DNA from 2 places in the Desulfosporosinus sp. BICA1-9 genome. Region 2 is predicted to be linked to the other one. Evidence: predicted binding sites of a transcription regulator. Region 2 holds the regulator's gene; the other holds the start of a gene.
The links. The regulator LexA, encoded in region 2, represses DNA repair genes until DNA is damaged. The targets are predictions, from matches to a motif close to CNAACANNTGTTNG.
Positions count from the first base shown of each region.

Region 1 (9,898 bases), on a different contig from region 2:
TTTTCCAGTTTCCTCATCAATATCTATGACCACGGCATTGATCTGAATAGGACCACTGGCTAACTCGAACTTTGCGGGTAGTTGGGTTAAGAAGCGATTAATAATAATCTCCTTTTTTACGCCCAAGACAGAATCCCTTGGCCCGGTCATCCCAACATCCGTAATATAGGCGGTTCCTTGATGAAGCAGACGAGCATCCGCAGTTTGAATATGGGTATGGGTTCCCACAACAGCACTGACCTTGCCATCCAAAAACCAACCTAAGGCCATTTTCTCCGAAGTAGCCTCAGCATGAAAATCAAGGATGATAATGGGCGTCTCTTGCCTCATCTGATTAACCCAACGTATCGCCCCACTAAAGGGATCGTCAAGCGATGGTAAAAAGATGCGCCCTGAAAGATTAAGGACACCAATTTTCTTACCAAAGGCTCTCAGGAATCCATGCCCTTGTCCCGGTGCCCCAACTGGATAATTCGCTGGGCGAATAATTCTATGTTCACGATCAATGAAGTTCATGATATCTCGATTATCCCAAACATGATTGCCCATCGTCAAAAATTCGATTCCATAGCCATATAGCTCCTCGGCAATATCTTTGGTTAACCCTTTTCCGGCTGCGGCATTTTCGCCATTAGCCATAGTCACATCAATTTTATATTCCACCTGAATTGGTTTTAAAAAACGTTTAACCGCTTCCCTTCCAGGCTTGCCTACAATATCCCCAATAAAAAGTATGTGCAACAAACGTACCCCCCTTTTAAATCGAGGTTCGATGTTCGAAGCTCGATGTTCGAAGTTAGCACATCGAATGTCGCACATCTTACCTAAACATTATCCATAGAATGCCATTATGCTTACTATTTCATACAATTTTCAATGACTGGTTCAAGGCTCGAATCTTGAGAATAGAGGTTCGAATTCCGAAATCGAGCATCGATTACGCTAGGACTTGAAGACCAAAACACGCCCTTCTTCTCGCAATGCAACCACGTTTTTACTCATAGTATCGCTTTGGATTGAGTAAAGCATTTTACTGATCATTTCCTCCTGGTAAATCTGTTCCTCTTCGGGCAGATACATTTCATCATACACCAGCTGTTTCTGGTACTTCCGCTTTAGCAGCTCGACAATCAGCCCAACTTCTCGTTGAGTCATACTTTCGACATCTCGAGTTACAGTAATAACACAGACATTTTCTTCGCTTCGGGAGATGATATCAAAAACCCTCATGCTCCGACCTTCAAGTTGATGGAAGAATTCTACAGCAGGTTTTAACATGTCCTGAAGAGTAGAGGCCTCTTGTGATTGAGTAATCATAAACGTGATTTTTAGAGCATGTTGCTCACACCAATAATGTACAGACCCTACTTCAGGGTATCTCAAAAGTATCGAGGTTAGCAATCCCACTCCATCTTGGGCACGTCCTCCGTCATGGGTGCGCCCTCCGTCTTTATATAAACTACTAAACATCTAATTTCAGCCCTCTCTTTTACGCTGTCCTAACATGTATTTATTCGGCATAAGCTTGCAAACTCCTGCTCCAAACCTCTATCAAACATACTGGTCAAATATGGTATAGGGCATTCACCTTATTAAAAAACCAGGCGACCCACTGGATCGCCTGGTTAGGTATCTCACTATTATACTATTTTGCGAAGTCAACGGCTCTGGTCTCTCGAATTACAACCACCTTAATTTGTCCCGGATATTCAAGTTCTTCTTCAATTCGTTTACTAATCTCACGAGCTACTCGCGGAGCGAGCACATCGTCAATCTTATCAGGTTTGACAATAATACGAACTTCTCGTCCAGCTTGAATAGCAAAGCACTTTTCTACCCCTTCAAAACTCTCGGCGATTTCTTCAAGTTTTTGTAGACGTTTAATATAAGTTTCCAGAGTCTCCCTACGTGCTCCAGGGCGAGCGGCTGAGACCGCATCAGCAGCAGCAACAAGTACTGCAACAATGGTCTTGGGTTCTACATCGTTATGATGGGCTTCAATAGCGTGAAGAACATCACCGGATTCCTTATATTTTCTAACCAGATCCACCCCAATTTGCACATGGGTCCCTTCTAGGTCATGATCTACAGCCTTGCCAATATCATGCAGAAGACCTGCCCGCTTTGCAAGTTGAATATCTACACCTAACTCCGCCGCCATCAATCCAGCCAGATGGGACACTTCAGTGGAGTGCTTCAAAACATTCTGTCCATAACTTGTGCGGAATTTTAGTCGCCCAAGCAAACGAATTAATTCAGGATGTAAGCCATGCACACCTGTTTCAAAGGTTGCTTGTTCCCCTTCTTCCCTGATCTTTTGGTCAACTTCTTTCTGAGCCTTTTCAACCATTTCTTCAATTCGTGCTGGGTGAATGCGCCCATCGGCAATGAGTTTTTCCAAAGCAATTCGCGCAACTTCTCGGCGAATTGGGTCAAACCCTGATAAAATTACAGCCTCTGGTGTATCATCAATGATAAGATCAATCCCCGTAAGGGTTTCTAAAGTTCGGATATTTCGTCCCTCACGACCGATAATTCGCCCTTTCATTTCGTCACTGGGCAACGCTACAACGGATACCGTCGTTTCAGCCACATGATCCGCTGCGCACCGCTGTATCGCTAAGGCAATAATATTCTTTGCCCGTTTCTCAGCTTCTTCCTTGGCACGTGTCTCAATCTCTTTAATCATGATTGCCGATTCATAGCGAACGTCTTCCTCAACACGTTTCAAAAGCAATTGTTTAGCTTCTTCTGAGGTCATTCCAGATAAGCGCTCAAGCTCCGCTTGTTCCTTACCAACAATCTGGTTGAGTTCTTCTTTAAGTTGTTCTACTTCGCCGTCTTTGCGGTGCAGATTTTCTTCTTTTCGTTCCAGTGACTCAATTTTACGGTCTAGACTTTCCTCTTTTTGGAGCAAGCGCCGCTCAAGGCGTTGGAGTTCATTGCGCCTCTCCCGAGTTTCCTTTTCAACTTCATTGCGAATATGCATGACTTCTTCTTTAGCAGCAACGACAGACTCTCTCTTCTTGCTTTCAGCAGCTGAATGGGCACTTTCAACAATACGCTTAGCCTCTTCTTCTGCAGATCCAATACCCTTTTCTGCAGTACTTTTGCGGAAAAGCCAACCTGCTAAAACACCCAGACCTAATCCAACTAAAACAGATACTAACCCGGTAATAATTAGTTCAATAATCATACGTCTACACACCTCCTTGTTTGACAAATTTTCTATTTTTTGCATTAAAAAAGCTGGTTTCCAAAACCAGTCACTTTTAAGCATAACCTTAAAACAGGTGTCTTCTCCTGTTTCCTACAAACTATCGCTCGCTAGTCAAAAAAACCTATATTTTAGCTAACTACAACGAAATCTATAAGAAAACCTTTAAAGGTTAAATCTTAACAGAGACAGGTCTCTGCTAAGATTTTAATATCATTTGCAATCAATGTCAAGCTTGTCCTAAACAGATACATTCTATACACCAGGGCCTACCGCTCGTCGTCTAGATTATGACTGTCCTCAAGATTATTTAGTGCTTTCCATACTAAATCCGTGGGATAGCCGCGTTGGATGAGCTTACGGGCGATTTTATGCTGTATCCATAATTCTCGTGGAACATACCGCTTGGCTTGTTCTGCCTCGTGCCTTTGTTCCCAACGCTTCCCCTCTTCTCCCCACCATCGCTTGGCAAGGGTTAAACATTGCTGATATTCGTCATCATCAGAATAGGTTGACTCTAACGCTTGCTCAATCAAGCAGGGGTCAAGCCCCCGTATTTTCATGTCTTGTTGAACTCTTCTCTTCGAATAACGTTTAAGCCGACTTTCCGAATACATTAAAGCAAATTCCTGGTCGTTTAGGTAGCCTAGTTTAAGAAGTTTATCCAGCACTCCCGTGACCTCAGAGCTTTCGAAACCCTTTTCCAGAAGACGCGTCTCCAATTCATAATGAGTCATCGACCGACGGGATAAACAATCCACCGCAACGACCATCGCACTCTTAATGGGTTTAGATTTCGTCAAGAGAATCATCTTCCTCAGGCTCAGTGCTCGTCTCTACAACAGCACTCATATTGGCCCGGATCTGTCGTTCAAGTTCGTTTGCCTTATCTGGGTGCTGCTTAAGGTATTCCTTGACATTCTCTCGGCCTTGACCCAGCCGCTCGCCGTTATAGGAGTACCAAGCGCCAGACTTATTGATGATTTCCATCTCCGTCCCGATATCCACAATGCTTCCTTCGCGGGAAATCCCTTCTCCATACATGATATCAAAATCTGCCATCTTAAAGGGTGGGGAGACTTTATTCTTCACGATTTTGACTCGTGTTTTGTTACCGACAATATCCTGACCTTGTTTCAAGGCTTCTTGCCTGCGAATATCCATTCGAATTGTAGCGTAAAATTTAAGGGCTCGTCCACCTGTGGTAGTTTCAGGACTGCCAAACATTACGCCAATTTTTTCTCGTATTTGATTAATAAAAATGACACAAGTATTGCTTTTGCTAATCGAGCCAGTCAACTTTCGTAAGGCCTGAGACATGAGGCGGGCGTGCAAGCCGACATGATTGTCACCCATCTCACCCTCAATCTCAGCGCGAGGAACTAAGGCAGCCACTGAGTCAACCACCACAACATCCACTGCGGCACTGCGTACAAGAGCCTCGCAGATTTCAAGTCCTTGTTCTCCAGTATCCGGTTGCGACACGAGCAAATCATCGATGTTTACTCCTAAGGCTTTAGCATAAACTGGATCTAGTGCATGCTCTGCATCGATAAAAGCAGCCACTCCGCCCAATTTCTGTGCTTCAGCGACGATATGTAGTGCCACCGTGGTTTTACCTGACGACTCAGGACCGAAAATCTCGATGACCCGCCCACGTGGGACCCCTCCCACGCCTAAGGCAAGGTCTATCGCTAAACAACCTGTTGGAATGACGTCAATCGACAGTCCTGCCGAAGATTCCCCAAGTTTCATGATGGAACCCTTACCAAACTGCTTTTCAATCTGAGCTAGGGCAATGTCTAATGCTTTCAGCTTATTTGTTTCCGCCATTCTATAACCTCCTCATCATGGTCCTACCCAAAACATCTGTTCGGTTTCTATTATAGAGGTACCTCATAATGCTTGTCAATTTGTTTATCTACAACCGACAGTAAAACAAATTATCTTACAATTTAATAGATCATGAGGTGATAGTGTTCGTTGATCAGTAGAAAAAAGAGTCTTTCACTTCAGTTCATCCTCTAGAAGTGAAAGACTCTTTGACCTAAATCAATTTACTCATTAGAACTCGGCACTTTCACGAGCTTTGGCCGGCTCAACACTTACCTTACGCCCTTTTATCAAAGTCTGATGCATACAGCTCTGGACCCTGGTGGCATACTTTTCGGGAATCTCGACAAATGTAAATTTATCATAAATATTAATGATCCCAATCGTGTTTCCAGAAATCCCGCTTTGGTCTGCAATCCAGCGGATGATATCCTGGGGGCGAATTTGCTGGATTCGACCGATATTAATAAAAAAGCGTACCATTCCTGCCGAAGCCCCTGTGTTTCCAAAAAGCCGCTCATCTTGCTCTTTAACTTCAGAGCGTTCTTCAACATTCGCGCCCTCGACTGCAAACTTTAAGGCGGCTGCTGCCACATCGATGGAATCGTATTCCTGGAACAATTCCCCGACTATCGCTCGATAATTGCCGAGTCGATTACTCTGGATTAGTTTCAAGAGTTGATTCTTGAGATTTTCAGCTTGTCGCTCACTTATATCGGCCATCGAAGGAAGCTCTTGCCGACGGATTCTCGTCTTAATAAGATTCTCAATGAGGCGAAGTTGACGATACTCCTTCGGGGATATTAAGGTTATTGCTTGACCTTTACGTCCGACCCTTCCAGTCCGTCCGATTCTATGAACATAGGATACTGGATCTTGAGGAATATCAAAGTTAATGACATGAGTCACGTTATTAATATCCAAGCCCCTAGCCGCTACATCCGTAGCCACCAATAATTCAGACTTTCCGTCTCTAAATCGCTTCATGACTCGATCCCGTTGTTGCTGGCTCAAATCCCCATGCAAAGCATCCGCAAAATAGCCTCGGGCTTCAAGTGCCACTACGAGCTCATCCACCCCGCGTTTTGTGCGGCAAAAGACGATTCCCTGACCGATATCTTCCATGTCAATGATTCTACCTAGGGCATCCACTTTAATGCTTTCCCTGGTCTCATAGAAAACCTGATCAATCAGGGGAACGGTTAATTCATCCCGACTGACGGTAACGGAACGCGGGGACTTCATATAAGTTTGGGCTAATTTGCGAATTCCAGGGGGCATCGTTGCTGAAAAAAGTAACACTTGCCTATTTTCAGAAGGAACCTCCTTTAAGAGGCATTCAATGTCATCGATAAAGCCCATATCCAACATCTCGTCCGCTTCATCGAGAACCACCATTTTCACATGTTGTAGACGAAGTGTCCCACGGTTTAAATGGTCTAACAACCGGCCAGGAGTTCCAACAACCACCTGATATCCCATCCTTAAGGCGCGAATCTGACGGTCAATGGGCTGTCCACCATAGATCGGCAACGGTTTGACATGCCGATACTTGCCAAGCTTAGCAATTTCCTCGGCAACCTGAATCGCCAATTCCCGAGTTGGTGTGACAATAAGTGCTTGCACCGCTTGGAATTTAGCATTTACCATTTCTGTAATAGGGATTCCAAAAGCAGCTGTCTTACCAGTTCCTGTCTGAGCCTGCCCGATAAGGTCTATCCCCTCTAGGGCAACTGGGATTGCTTCTTTTTGAATCGGAGAAGGCTCTTCAAACCCCATCTCTGACAAAGCTTGTAAAACCTGTTTGCTTAACTGAATATCTCCAAAACTTTGTAATCGTTCAACCATCACCTATTTGTAAACCCCTTTCGCTATTCAACATCCACTGTCTCACTCCATTAAGGGCTGCATGAACGGTTAACTGACGAACAGACTGCCGTTCTCCGTATAACTGAATTTTTTCTACTTGAACACCCGCAGGTGTCGCTATACTTATAAATACAAGACCTACCGGTTTTTGATCACTGCCTCCATCCGGCCCCGCGATCCCCGTTGTTGAGATGGCGAGATCTGATCCGGTCTTAGCACGAATTCCTTCTGCCATTTCCTTAGCAACCTCTTCACTCACAGCACCAAACGCCTTAAGGGTTTCCTCGCCTACCCCAAGCAACCCTTGTTTAAGAGAATTAGAATAACTCACGACCCCACCCAAATAAAACCGAGAACTTCCCGGTTCCTGAGTGAGCGCAGCACCAAGTAATCCACCAGTACATGACTCAGCCGTTGAAATGGTCAGGTGTCTATCCGTTAATAATTGTCCGACTATCCCGACCATTGTTTCCTGATCTCGGCCAAATACTTTGTTACCTAAACGCTGACGGATTTCTTCCTCTACTCGATCTAACGCTTTAACTGCTTCTCCAGTCGTTTTTTCCGTGCTCCTCGCCACCAAACGAATGTGCATCTCAGCTCGTTTGGCCAGCAATGCCACCGTAACGTTAGGAAGTCTCATCAGTTCGTTGAGTACTTCCTCAATTGCCGATTCTCCGATTCCGAATACTTTTAGGACACGCTCGTTCATTCGTTCGACATGAGGTTCAAGGATCTTCTCTAATTCCGGCCAAACATAATGATCGAACATTGGGTGCAGTTCAAAGGGAGGACCTGGCAATATAATAACGATCTTACCGCTTTTTTCGATGATGGCCCCTGGGGCTGTCCCAATGGGATTGGGCAAAATTTTCGAGTTTACGGGAAAAAAGGCTTGTTTTTCATTACTTTCAGGCATAGGGGCTTTCCGACGACCAAAAAACTGCTTAATTTGTTCTAGACTGGAGGAGTCTAACTCCAACTTCAACTCTAAGACTTTGGCAACTAATTCCTTGGTCAAGTCATCGGCAGTCGGACCTAACCCTCCTGTCGTAATCAGGAGATCAGAACGCCCAAGCGCCTGACGTAAAACTTGTTCTAACCGTTCGGGATTATCACCAACTGTCGTATGATAGTCTACCTCAATGCCCAAAGTCGATAGTTTTCCTGTTAAGTAATGAGCACTCGTATTGAGAGTTTCTCCAAGTAATATCTCAGTCCCCGTTGAGATAATTTCAGCCTTCATATAGTTTATCACTCTCCTATTGTCAACGCAAATAAACACGAAACTTCGTGTTGCAATTCGTATATGTGGATCTTCAAGATACTCCACATTAAATTATTTCTAAATTAAACTAGAAATATCCTTCTTTCCCTTATAAAATATTTATCTAAACTCTAAATCATGATAATTTCTAGCATCAATGTAAAGAAAACTTGGCTGGCACCCACGAAGACACTGTCTTCGCACGTATTAGCCTTCTTGCAGACACTGTCTTCGCATGTATTAGTCATTCTGTCAGCCATGGCGAGGCGACCGGTCGAATGCTATGCCATCCATGGCGCATTCGACACTAGACACGTCCTGTGTCGTCGCCTTAGTTACACTTATGCTTGGAAAGTATATAACGCAAGTTTATACTTTCTGATAGTATAAAAAAACGAAGCCTTTCACTTCAAATTGAGTGAAAGGCTCCACGCTATCGAGTTATTGCCATTAGGGTTTAAGCAACATTAAGCAAATACATCCGCAAATTATCTCCACTTAATGTTTCCTCTTCTCCTAAAATCTCTGTGATTTTAATTAACAAAGGTTTGTTCTTCAAAAGAATTGTCTTCGTTCGCTCTTCGAGTTCTGCTAATATGTCTTTCGTCACAGACTGACGTTGTTCAGCATTCAAACGAGATACGTCCGTAACGCCAAGCGAAGACATTCCAGAAATTAACATTCTTTCCACAAGGTTAAGTGCTTGCTCATAATCACCTGCAGCCCCAGTACTCCTAGTACCTAGGATTTCCTCTTCTGCTAAGGCCCCTGCTAAGGCCACCATGATCTGTTCTTCCAACATCGCTTGAGTATACAGATATAAATCATCCTTCGGATAATGACGAACATATCCTAGGGCATTTCCTCGTGAACGGATGGAAACTTGAGAGACTGAGTTTGGCCGGACCATTTCTGCTAGCAACGCATGCCCACTCTCATGAATAGCCACCCGTCGTAATTCCTCTGCCGTAGGTTTACGATCAAGTTTTTCTCCCAACATCACCTTTTCAACCGCTTCATGTAAATGATGGGCAGTAATTTCACTCACTTCGTCCCGCAGAGCAAGAATGGCAGCTTCGTTGGTAAGACTTTCCAAATGAGCTCCTGAAAATCCAAAGGTTTCATGGGCGATATCTTCTAATATAACCTCTTGAGCCAAAGGTTTATTTTTCGTATGAATTTTCAAGATTGCCACGCGTCCCTCTTTATCAGGAAGATCTACTTTAACTTGCCTGTCAAAACGTCCTGGGCGAAGCAACGCTACATCCAACGCTTCCGGGCGATTCGTAGCGCCCATCACTAAGATGGGCGGACCTTGTTCGGCTTTCAATCCGTCCATTTCAACTAACAGTTGATTAAGGGTTTGGTCATATTCATGATGGGAAACATTACTGCCCCGCTTAGCCCCTAAAATATCCATTTCATCGATAAAAATAATCGCACTCGTTTTCTTTTCTTTCCGCACCATTTCTCGTGCTCTACGAAACAATCCACGGACCCTTTCCGCCCCCACACCAGCATACATTTCTACAAATTCGCTGCCTGAGACCGACAAAAAAGCGGAGTCTGTATATCTTGCCGCTGCTTTGGCAAGCAGTGTTTTTCCCGTACCCGTGGGGCCTGACAACAAGATTCCCTTGAGCGGGCGGATCCCTAAGGCTTTCATCCGGTCAGAGTGAAGTAAAAAGTCTAACGCCTCTTGCAATTCTTTC
Region 1 covers NZ_JUEE01000251.1:846-10,743, reverse strand. Annotated here, with positions in the region: gene JL57_RS31350 (TIGR00282 family metallophosphoesterase) at 1-741, opposite strand, end outside; gene JL57_RS31345 (hypothetical protein) at 943-1,470, opposite strand; gene rny (ribonuclease Y) at 1,646-3,196, opposite strand; gene JL57_RS31335 (regulatory protein RecX) at 3,487-4,029, opposite strand; gene recA (recombinase RecA) at 4,007-5,050, opposite strand; gene JL57_RS31325 (DEAD/DEAH box helicase) at 5,282-6,901, opposite strand; gene JL57_RS31320 (competence/damage-inducible protein A) at 6,891-8,165, opposite strand; gene JL57_RS31315 (AAA family ATPase) at 8,644-9,898, opposite strand, start outside.
Region 1: the regulator LexA is predicted to act here: its motif matches at 5,080-5,093, upstream of recA (recombinase RecA).

Region 2 (10,271 bases):
GCATTGACCAGCTTCTGTCGTGGTACCAGTTTTTAGACCTCGGTCTCCAGGATAAACCCCTAGGAGGAGGTTCGTGTTCTGCAACTCCGCGTTACGAATCTTACCCTGAGCGTCTTTCCACTGGACACGTGCGTGGTTTTTCTGAACATATTTCATGAGTTTTTCATTCTTGATAAAGTGATTGGCAATCACAGCAAAGTCGCTAGCAGTGGTATATTGGTCAGGGTCGGGCATTCCATGTGGGTTCGTAAAGCGAGAATTTTGACACCCTAGAGCAGTGGCATAGTTATTCATTTTCTGAGCAAATTCAGGGATTGAACCGCTGATTTTGACTGCCAAAGCAGCAGCTGCGTCATTAGAACTGTTGACATAAAGCGCAGTTAACAGGTCGTCGACGGATATTTCGTCTCCTGGACTGAGTCCAAGTCTGGAGCCTTCTACCGTTACTTCAGGGCCGACCTTCACGATATCCGTCTCTTTCAAGCTCTCTTCAGCGATTAAACCAGTGAGGAGTTTCAAGGTGCTGGCAGGGGCGCGTTGTAAGTCAGGATTTTGTGATTTAAGTATCTGGTTCGTTTGGGGATCAAGGAGTACGTAGCTTACCTTTGGCGCTATGTGCTCCGAAGCTGAACTTGAACTTGAAAATGAAGTATTAGTATTAGTATTAGTATTAGTAGTATTATCTTTACTTGTAGGTGTAGCAATTGCTATAGCAGCAGCTGTTGGTGTAGGAGTAAGTGAGGTCATGGACTTGAAGATTTTTAGTTTAGTTTCAGCTAATGTAATAAGGCCTTTGACCTTGGCAGGGCCTAGATCAAAATAGCGGAATCCTACCAACGATAATATTCCAATGAACATCACAAGTATAATTCCCTTTGATCTGAAATGTCTTCGCTTTTTATAGCTCAATGATTAACCCCTCCTAGGGCATCTCCTTAGTAATTACTTATGCTTACCCGAACTTATAGTTTCTGATTGCACAAACAAGGTTATTATAACTAATTTTAAAATATTGAGCAAGTTCCTTTATTTCATCCATAGTTGCCAAACTGCCAAAAAAGGATAGGGATTGACCCATTTTCCATTGGGTAGTTCAATTCCAAAATGAAGATGATCGGGTGTAGTCAAGGCGTCTCCAGTGTGCCCCATCCCTCCTATGGCCTCCCCTTTTTCGATTCGTTTTCCTTTACTAAGGTGCGGCGAACTATATTGCAGATGGGCGTAATAATAATAATTTCCATCATCCCCTCGTACTCCGACTCGTTCTCCACCCAGCCTGTTCCACCCTAACTGCTCAATCTTTCCCCCACAGATACTAACAATGGGAGTCCCTTCCTTTCCAAACAAATCTGTCCCTTCATGTCTGCGGAATCCTCCTTCTCGATCTGCACCAAAGCTATCATCGAACCAGGTCGCACCCTGCACAGGAAAGACATATTTCTCGGGATAATAATATGTATATTGCTTTAGGATATCCCGATGCCTCCGAACTTTTTTAAGGGAAGCTGACGGAAGCGTGCCCCAGTTTAAGTCTTTAAATAGAACTTGATTGCGAAGTTGGTCAATAAGCGCCTGAGCTTCTTTTTCTGGTAGAGTCGAACGGATTGCTAATAAATCCTCCCATGAAGCAGTAGGGGATTTGAGGCTATCTTCATGGCACTGTTTCACAAGAGTAGGTGTTACTGAACTCAAATACGGATAGATATCTTCTGATATATTAGGTGGCTTATGAAGTAAATGCCATGCAATCATGCCGAGTAAAATAAGAAATATGAGCTGAGCTAATCTGTGTTGGAGTCTGGTATAAATTCTCATCTTATTCCCCTACTTTCTTCAAAGATCATTTTCTTTTCACATTCTCGTTTATACTGACTATACATGATTCATTGCGAACATTTGTTTGCACTTTACGGCAATGGATGGTACAATATTCCTGAATAGATGGGGGTGTGATACTTATGTACCCGGATTTATCAATGCGTCAAACGAAGATCTTGGAATTTATTAAAGAAGAAATACGTAAAAAAGGATATCCTCCTGCCGTTCGGGAAATAGGCGAAGCTGTTGGTTTACTATCTAGCTCTACAGTGCATGGACATCTTCAGACCTTAGAGGAAAAAGGGTATATCCGGCGTGATCCTACAAAGCCTCGGGCCATCGAGATCTTGGATAGTTCTATTGACCCAATTGACAAGCAGAAAGCGATACATGTGCCCATTGTGGGTCGTGTAACTGCAGGACAGCCGATTTTAGCTGTGGAAAACATTGAAGGCACCTTTCCCCTTCCGGACGATCTGGTTCGTCAAGATAATGTTTTTATGCTTAAGGTTCAAGGAGATAGCATGATTGAAGCAGGCATTCTGGATGGAGACTACATTATCGTCCGTCAACAAAATGTAGCTAGAAACGGCGAAATCGTTGTGGCATTGATAGGTGATGAAGCAACTGTAAAACGATTTTTTAAAGAAAGAACGCTCATTCGGCTCCAGCCCGAAAACTCTGCTATGGAACCAATCTATTCCCAGGACGTCTCGATTTTAGGGAAAGTTGTCGGTGTCTTTCGTACCCTCTAATAAGACGCCCCCTAAACAATATGCACTAGAAAGAACGCTTACTATTACTCTTTCATTTTTTATCAGTATTTTATCAAAGCACTAAATTTGATAAATAAAATAAGGGGAGCAGAGATGGATATCCATCTCTGCTCCCCTTTATGATCGGGAATACATGAAACCTAAAAGTAGGACTCTTTAGTAGCGGTTAGCCATCGGTTGCCATCGGCAACCTTATTCAGGCGAGATTTTGGAGCTTTGTTTATCCTGAAATCGTTCTAAACCTAAAGTGATTAATTCATCAATCAAATCAGAGTACGGAATTCCGGTAACCTCCCAAAGCTTGGGGTACATTGAGATTTCCGTAAAACCTGGTAAGGTATTAATTTCGTTTAGGTAAATCTCGTTTTGAGGGGTTACAAAGAAATCAACACGACTCAAACCACAGGCTTCGACAGCACAGAAAGCTTCAACGGCCATCTTCTGTAAACGCTCTACGATAGATTGATCGAGGTCTGCCGGGATCAACAGTCTAGAACCAATATTGGAATACTTTGCTTCATAAGTATAGAATTCCTGCGCAGGTAAAACTTCTCCAGGAAGCGAGGCTTTTGGCCTGTCATTCCCCAGAACAGAGACTTCAATTTCTTGGCCAATAATTGTTTCTTCGACAACGATTTTACGATCGAAGTTCGCTGCAACCTTTAGCGCATTCTGCAATTCTAAGCGATGATGGGCCTTGGATATTCCCACACTTGAGCCTAGATTAGCTGGCTTTACAAAGCAAGGATAGCCTATCTTTGCCTCGATTTGATTAAGACTTGTTTCTACCTCGTTCAGTAAGTCTGAACGAAGTAACGTCAGGTAGCGTGCTTGGGGCAGCTCCTTTTCATGGAAAACGGCTTTCATCCGATCTTTGTCCATACCAAGTGAGGAACCTAAAACGCCTGATCCTACATAAGGGATATTAGCCATTTCGAGTAATCCTTGAAGAGTTCCATCTTCCCCATAGGGTCCATGAAGGACAGGAAAAATCAGATCAACTTTCCCTTGGTTTGGCAGAACACGACCATCTAAAGCAATAAAATGCGGGTTTGTCGGATCAATAACCAGCGTAACCTGACAAGCTTGATCTTGGGAAGGGAAGCCATCCTTGATCAATTTCCCTGGTAATTCCCCCCAAAACCATTGCCCAAGTTTATTAATGCCGATGGTTTCTACATTATAACGATTTCGATCAATGGCATTATAAATAGACTGGGCTGAATTTAATGAAACCTCATGTTCACCAGAGCGGCCACCAAATAAAAGAGCCACATTTAGTTTGTGTTCACCCACTATACCCCACCCTCTCAATTAATCTCTTTAGAACAAAAATTCATATGTTCTCTGTGTCCCAAAAAATTTCCTCATAAGAGAAGATAATCTTTCTCATAGAAGTATATGCTTCTAAAAGAAAAAAGCTCCCGCCTAACGGGCAAGAGCACCAATTTGTCCTATAGGCCAGTAGCGAAAAAGAGTTCTGCCGGTAATATTTTCCATCGGTAAAAAGCCCCATTCCCTAGAATCCGCACTGTTATTGCGATTGTCTCCCATCACAAAGACTGAATTCTCAGGAACGTCTATGGGACCGAAGTTATTGTTAGGCTTCTCTAATAGATAGGGTTCATAAAGAGGCTGACCATTGACATAGGTTGTACGATTTCGTATTTCGATTTTATCTCCTGGTAAGCCTACGACTCGTTTAATGTAGTCATCTGTCGCATGGGCACTGGCTGGTGGATGGAAAACAACAATATCACCAGGGCTAATCTGATCAAACCGTTTAAAGAAAAACTTATCTACAATTACCCGGTCTTCAAGTTGAATGGTAGGAAGCATTGAACCAGTAGGAATTTTGCGTGCTTCAATCACAAAGGTACGCAACAACCAAGAAAGCGCAAAGGCAATCAGGACAATTTCTATTAGTTCTATTAAAAATCGCCCAGTACTTTTTGGTGACTCCGAAGTATCCATAATTCACCTCTTTCCCCCTTAAATATTAACATATTTTTTTCAAGAAAGCTTATATAAGCAAAGTGGATTCTCTCCTCAACGAGTTTAGCTAAACTTATCTGAGGAGAATAGCCATCGAATTAAGTCTGAAAAAGTTAACTGAGAAGTCCTTGTTCAAATAAATTAAGAGCTGCTAAAATGTTGCCTAGCTGCACATAATGATGTGAAATTCCACCTTGCTGATAAACAATATAGGGTTCGCGGAGAGGACCGTCAGCAGAAAATTCACTGGTTGAACCTAAGATAAAAGTTCCCCCTGCCATAATGACTTCATCTTCATAACCTGGCATACCAGAGGGTATAGGCGTGACGTGAGAATCAAGTGGAGAACCTTTTTGTATTCCCTGACAAAAGGCGATCAGCTTTTCTCTTGATCCGAGCCTAACGGCTTGGATAAGATCAGTTCTTAGCATTTCTGGTTCTGGATTTACTTCAAATCCTAAAGCTCGCCAAAATGCTGAGGAAAAAACCGCACCTTTAATCGATTCAGAAACCGTCAAGGGACTCAAAAATAAGCCTTGATAAAACAGTCGTTGCCACTCTAAGGTCGCCCCCATGTGCTCACCGATGCCTGGTGCTGTTAAGCGCTGGGCAGCGAGTTGAACTAGATCTGCGCGCCCGGCTACATACCCACCGGTAGGAGCTAGACTGCCTCCTAGATTCTTAATTAGCGAACCAGCGAGCAAATCGACGCCAATATCACCCGGTTCTTGGATTTCGACGAGCTCTCCATAGCAGTTATCTACAAAAATAATCAGTTGAGGATAGTTTGTTTTGACATTTTCTACAAGTTCCTTTAACTGAGCTATCATCAGAGAGTTGCGCCAAGCATACCCTCGCGAACGCTGAACCATAAGTAAGCGGGTCTTATCTGTAATTCTCTCGCCTAAAAGAGAGTATTGTATTTTACCTTGTGAGTCTAAGGGGATGTCCTCATAGGATATCCCAAAATCTATGAGACTCCCCTGCCCTTTTCCCCTTAGCCCGATAACTTCTTCTAGGGTATCGTAAGGAGCTCCGCTAACCGAAATAATATGATCGCCTGGTCGAAGCACACCAAAAAGGGCTGCAGCAATTGCATGAGTCCCTGAAACAAACTGACCGCGGACAAGTGCCGCTTCGGTTCCTAAAATACGGGCTGCTACACGGTCGAGGACTTCTCGACCAGAATCACCGAGTCCATAACCCGTGGTTCCCTGTAAGTGATAAGTAGAAACTCGCTCTTCTTGAAATGCTTTTAATACTTTCTTATGATTTTTGAAGGCTATCTCTTGTAGTACAGGTAGTTGACGAAAGAGTGCTTCTTCCGCTTCGGCTACTGCTTTGTTAATCAACTTCGGCCAATCGGGATTCAAATACAAACTATTTCCTGGTTTCTAAAACGCATTAAAATTAACTAAACTACAAAATGCGTCCTTCACTTGTCCGACGAACAAGCGGCAACGTCACAGGATTCAGTTGCTGAGCCACAGACTCTCGTCTATGTTTCGGATGGTTAAACTCCGTAGATTTAACCGCCGCTTTCACGTTCTATCCAAAAGAGGGTGTTACCCATCGCCTAAGATCACCATGACAACAGCCTTTCACCACGTGTACTGTTGCCATTTCTTATCTTTAAGCTGGAGTTAATACCTCAGCTAAGCAAGCTTTCCGCAAATGTTGCCATGAAACCAGGCTTTTCACATCCTTTCGTATTAAGTTTAACCTTCGATTTAGAACGTGCATAGGTCCATTCGCTTTCACGAATAAAATGACTGCCTCGGTATTGGCCGTAATAATCCAGCTCTGCTACCCCTAATCCGTCCGGATTTGCATCAACCCCGATAGCCCCATCATTTGAGGTATACTGTGCAGCTTCTTTCTCTTCAATCGTGACATGGACGTAGTACCGTTTATTCTCTCGTATGATTTCAATTTGATAAGCTTTGCCAGTCTTTAGGTAGTCAATCTCTGGGGGTTTAGGTTAGTAATGAGCTGACATATTTCCATACTGGCTTGAGAGAATCTCCACGAGTTAGGGACATTTTGACGGGATAAGGAAGTTGTTGAGCTAAATCATTCAAAGCATCTTCATCTAAGGCTTTATCAACCTTATTTAGCAAGCTTAGCATAGGTTTTTCAACGCATCCAAGTTGTTTTAGCACTTGATGGACCGCCTCAGCTTGTTGGAGGGCCTGAGGATGACTGGCATCTAAAACATGAATCAAAACATCCGCTTGTTGTACTTCTTCTAAGGTTGCAATAAAAGCATTAATCAACTGAGTGGGTAATTTTCTGATAAACCCAACCGTGTCGCTAAGCAGAACTTCCAAGGAAGAGCTTACTCTAATACTCCGAACGATGGGATCTAACGTAGCAAATAATCTATTTTCACCAAGGGGCAAATCGGAACGACTACCCGCTTGTTCCATGGCATTTTTCATGAACGTCGTTTTTCCTGCGTTAGTATAGCCTACTAAGGCAATGATGGGGAGCCCACTTCTACTTCTTTGACGGCGCTGAACTTCCCGGTGCTGAAGTACAAGTTTTAATTCTCTTTCAAGTTGGGTTATGCGATCCCGCATTCTCCGACGATCCATCTCAAGTTTTGTTTCTCCAGGACCCCGGGTGCCAACTCCTCCACCTAAACGAGAGAGTGCTTGTCCCTGACCTGTTAAATAAGGTAATAGATGCTTTAATTGAGCTAATTCAACTTGAAGTTTACCTTCCCGGGATTGAGCGCGCTGAGCAAAAATATCTAAGATCAATCCTGAACGGTCTAATACTTTCAGACCAGTTTCTGCCTCTAAGGTTCGCAACTGGGTGGTCGATAGTTCATCATCACAGATAATCACATTAGCTTCTGTTTCCTGTAAACGGTGGACAAGTTCTTCAAGTTTTCCGGTTCCAAAATAGCTGCGATTCTGGCTATAACGCCTTAATTGGACAAGTTGACCGACTACCTCAACCCCAGCTGACCGGGTTAGTTCGCGCAGTTCATCTAGATAATCCTGATTTTCTTGGTCACTTTCTTCCAGGGCAATAAGGAAAGCGCGCTCACTATTAGGAGGGGTCTGAGGTTTGGTCCCTCTCGATGTACCTTTGGAAAGTTCATTAAGAGCCTGGTTATAGTCAAAGGAATTCCAGTTTTTAGGGCTGAGATTAACGAGATAAGGATTGTCCTCGTCTGTCCGATAGGCAATTTGAATTCCCGTGAGTTGCCCATCGAGAACACCAAGGGAAGCCATACTTTCCAGCTGAAGAGAGGATAAGGCACTATGATCAAGGGGACTTAGGGAGTAGTTCCCCTTGGGATGCGTATGGATACAGCGCAAATGTTTTCCCACGGATCTTCCTTTAATCGGAGGAAGGGCTACCGTGGCATGACGGCCAACAGCCCCGGCTAACAGTGTGCCGGGACGGGAAAGATAGACAGCGATTTCCCGATTCCAAAGTTGGGTTAGGCGAATCAATTCTTCAAGAATTGTAGAATTGATAAGTTCAGTCCGTTCTGTTTTGATTTCAGAAAGATTCTTAAGTTCTTGTATCTGGCTTGCCCGAATTCCAGACAAGTCTCCCGAAATGTCCATAGCCATACAAAAAACCTCATGTTTCCTAATTTTCCTGACTGATTACACTTCAAAATGCACTCTTGCAAACGCTTTTCCACTAGAGATCTTCCAAATTTATATCTTCAGGCAAGATCTGAATTAGTTCTTCGCGACTTGAACTCGTTTTTTGGAACAGCCGAACGGCTTGTTTTCGAACTGTTTTTTCCACGAGGTTACGGACAAGCCGAGCATTCCCTGCATAACGATGGGTGTTGAGTAAGTTTTGCAGGTGGAAGCGGAGCGCATCTTCCGCCTCAGTTGTTAATTCATATTGCCGAGTTTTTAGCATCAGTTTACCGATAGCTAGTAATTCATCGAGGGTATAATCTGGAAAGTCAATATGTATAGGGAAGCGGGAACGAAGTCCAGGATTAGTCTGTAAGAACCATTCCATTTCTTGACGATATCCGGCCAAGATTAAAACAAGATTGTCTTTATTGTCCTCCATAGCCTTGACTAAGGCATCGATGGCTTCCTTGCCAAAATCTTTCTCTCCCCCTCGAGCTAAAGAATAGGCTTCATCAATAAAGAGGACGCCGCCTAAGGCCTTCTTAAGTTGCTCTCTTGTCTTTTGTGCAGTATGCCCAATATATTCACCGACTAAATCTGCCCGTTCACATTCGATCACATGTCCTTTTTGAAGAACTCCCATTTCTTTAAACAGTCGCCCGACCAAACGTGCCACTGTTGTTTTGCCGGTTCCTGGATTCCCTCTAAAAATCATATGTAAAACAAGGGGTTCTGCTATGAGTTTTTCCTGGAGTCTCCGTTTTTGGATTTCCACATAGGCTTGTAGATCTCGGATCAGACGTTTCACAATGATTAAACCGATATAGGTCTCTAATTCATCGAGAATTTCTCCGACTTTTTTATCTTTATCCTTATCTTTTTCTTGTGTAGAGTTACTCTTTCGTGCTCGGCCAATCCCCGCCATCTCAGCGGTAGGAGTGGGTTCACTTGGGTTTTTGGGGGGTAAGGGAATTTGAATGACCGGAGGTTGAGAATTGTCCGGTTTAAACGTGATACGGATTGTCATAAGTACAGGCACACCTCCCATCTTTACTAATATACGCAAGTAAAGATAAAAGGTGTCCTAGTTAAGTGTTGTTATTATTTCCCTGTTAAGCTTTTGGCGTAACGTACTCGAGAAGTATGATCTAAGAACTTCTTACGCAGTCGAACACTTTTAGGGGTGATTTCGACCAATTCATCGTCGTTAATAAATTCTAAGGATTGTTCTAAAGAAAGCTCTCTAGGCTTATCCAGGCGTAACGCTTCATCTGCTGAACTGGTACGCATATTGGTGAGCTGCTTTTTCTTACAAACGTTAACTTCAATATCCTGTTCACGTTTATTTTCTCCAACAATCATACCTCCATATACATGAAGGCCTGGATCAACAAACAATTGGCCGCGCTCTTGAGCAGAATAGAGACCGTAAGCGTTCGTTTCTCCTTCTTCGAAGGCAATCAGCGCGCCGCGATTTCGGCCTGGGATATCCCCTTTATAAGGTTCATAACCCAAGAACATATGGCTCATCATTCCCTCACCCCTGGTTTGGGATAAGAACTCTCCTCGGAAACCGATCAGGCCTCGAGCCGGAATTCGAAATTCTACGCGGAGTTGTGTTGCAGAGAGATTTATCATATTAGACATTTCAGCTTTGCGCTTACCTAATAACTCCATGACAGCTCCCAAGGAACTCTCTTGTAAATCACAGATTAAGAATTCAATGGGTTCGCATTTGACACCGTCGATCATTTTATAGATAACTTCAGGTTTAGAAACTTGAAGTTCATACCCTTCGCGACGCATGTTTTCAATTAAAATTGAGAGGTGAAGCTCTCCTCTACCAGAGACTTGAAAACTATCAGCAGAGTCTGTCTCTTCGACTCTCAGGCTGACATTTGTCTCAACTTCTTTCCAGAGACGCTCCCGAATCTTACGCGAGGTAACAAAGTGTCCTTCACGTCCGGCAAAGGGGCTGTTATTAACCATAAAATTCATGGAAAGCGTAGGCTCATCCACTTCAATGGTCGGTAAAGCTTCAGGACTAAGGGCACAGGCAACAGTT
Region 2 covers NZ_JUEE01000088.1:69,897-80,167, reverse strand. Annotated here, with positions in the region: gene JL57_RS11830 (D-alanyl-D-alanine carboxypeptidase family protein) at 1-909, opposite strand, end outside; gene JL57_RS11825 (M23 family metallopeptidase) at 1,027-1,815, opposite strand; gene lexA (transcriptional repressor LexA) at 1,959-2,573, shown strand; gene JL57_RS11815 (D-alanine--D-alanine ligase family protein) at 2,787-3,890, opposite strand; gene lepB (signal peptidase I) at 4,023-4,568, opposite strand; gene JL57_RS11805 (methionine gamma-lyase family protein) at 4,703-5,968, opposite strand; gene hflX (GTPase HflX) at 6,566-8,176, opposite strand; gene JL57_RS11795 (AAA family ATPase) at 8,256-9,233, opposite strand; gene typA (translational GTPase TypA) at 9,308-10,271, opposite strand, start outside.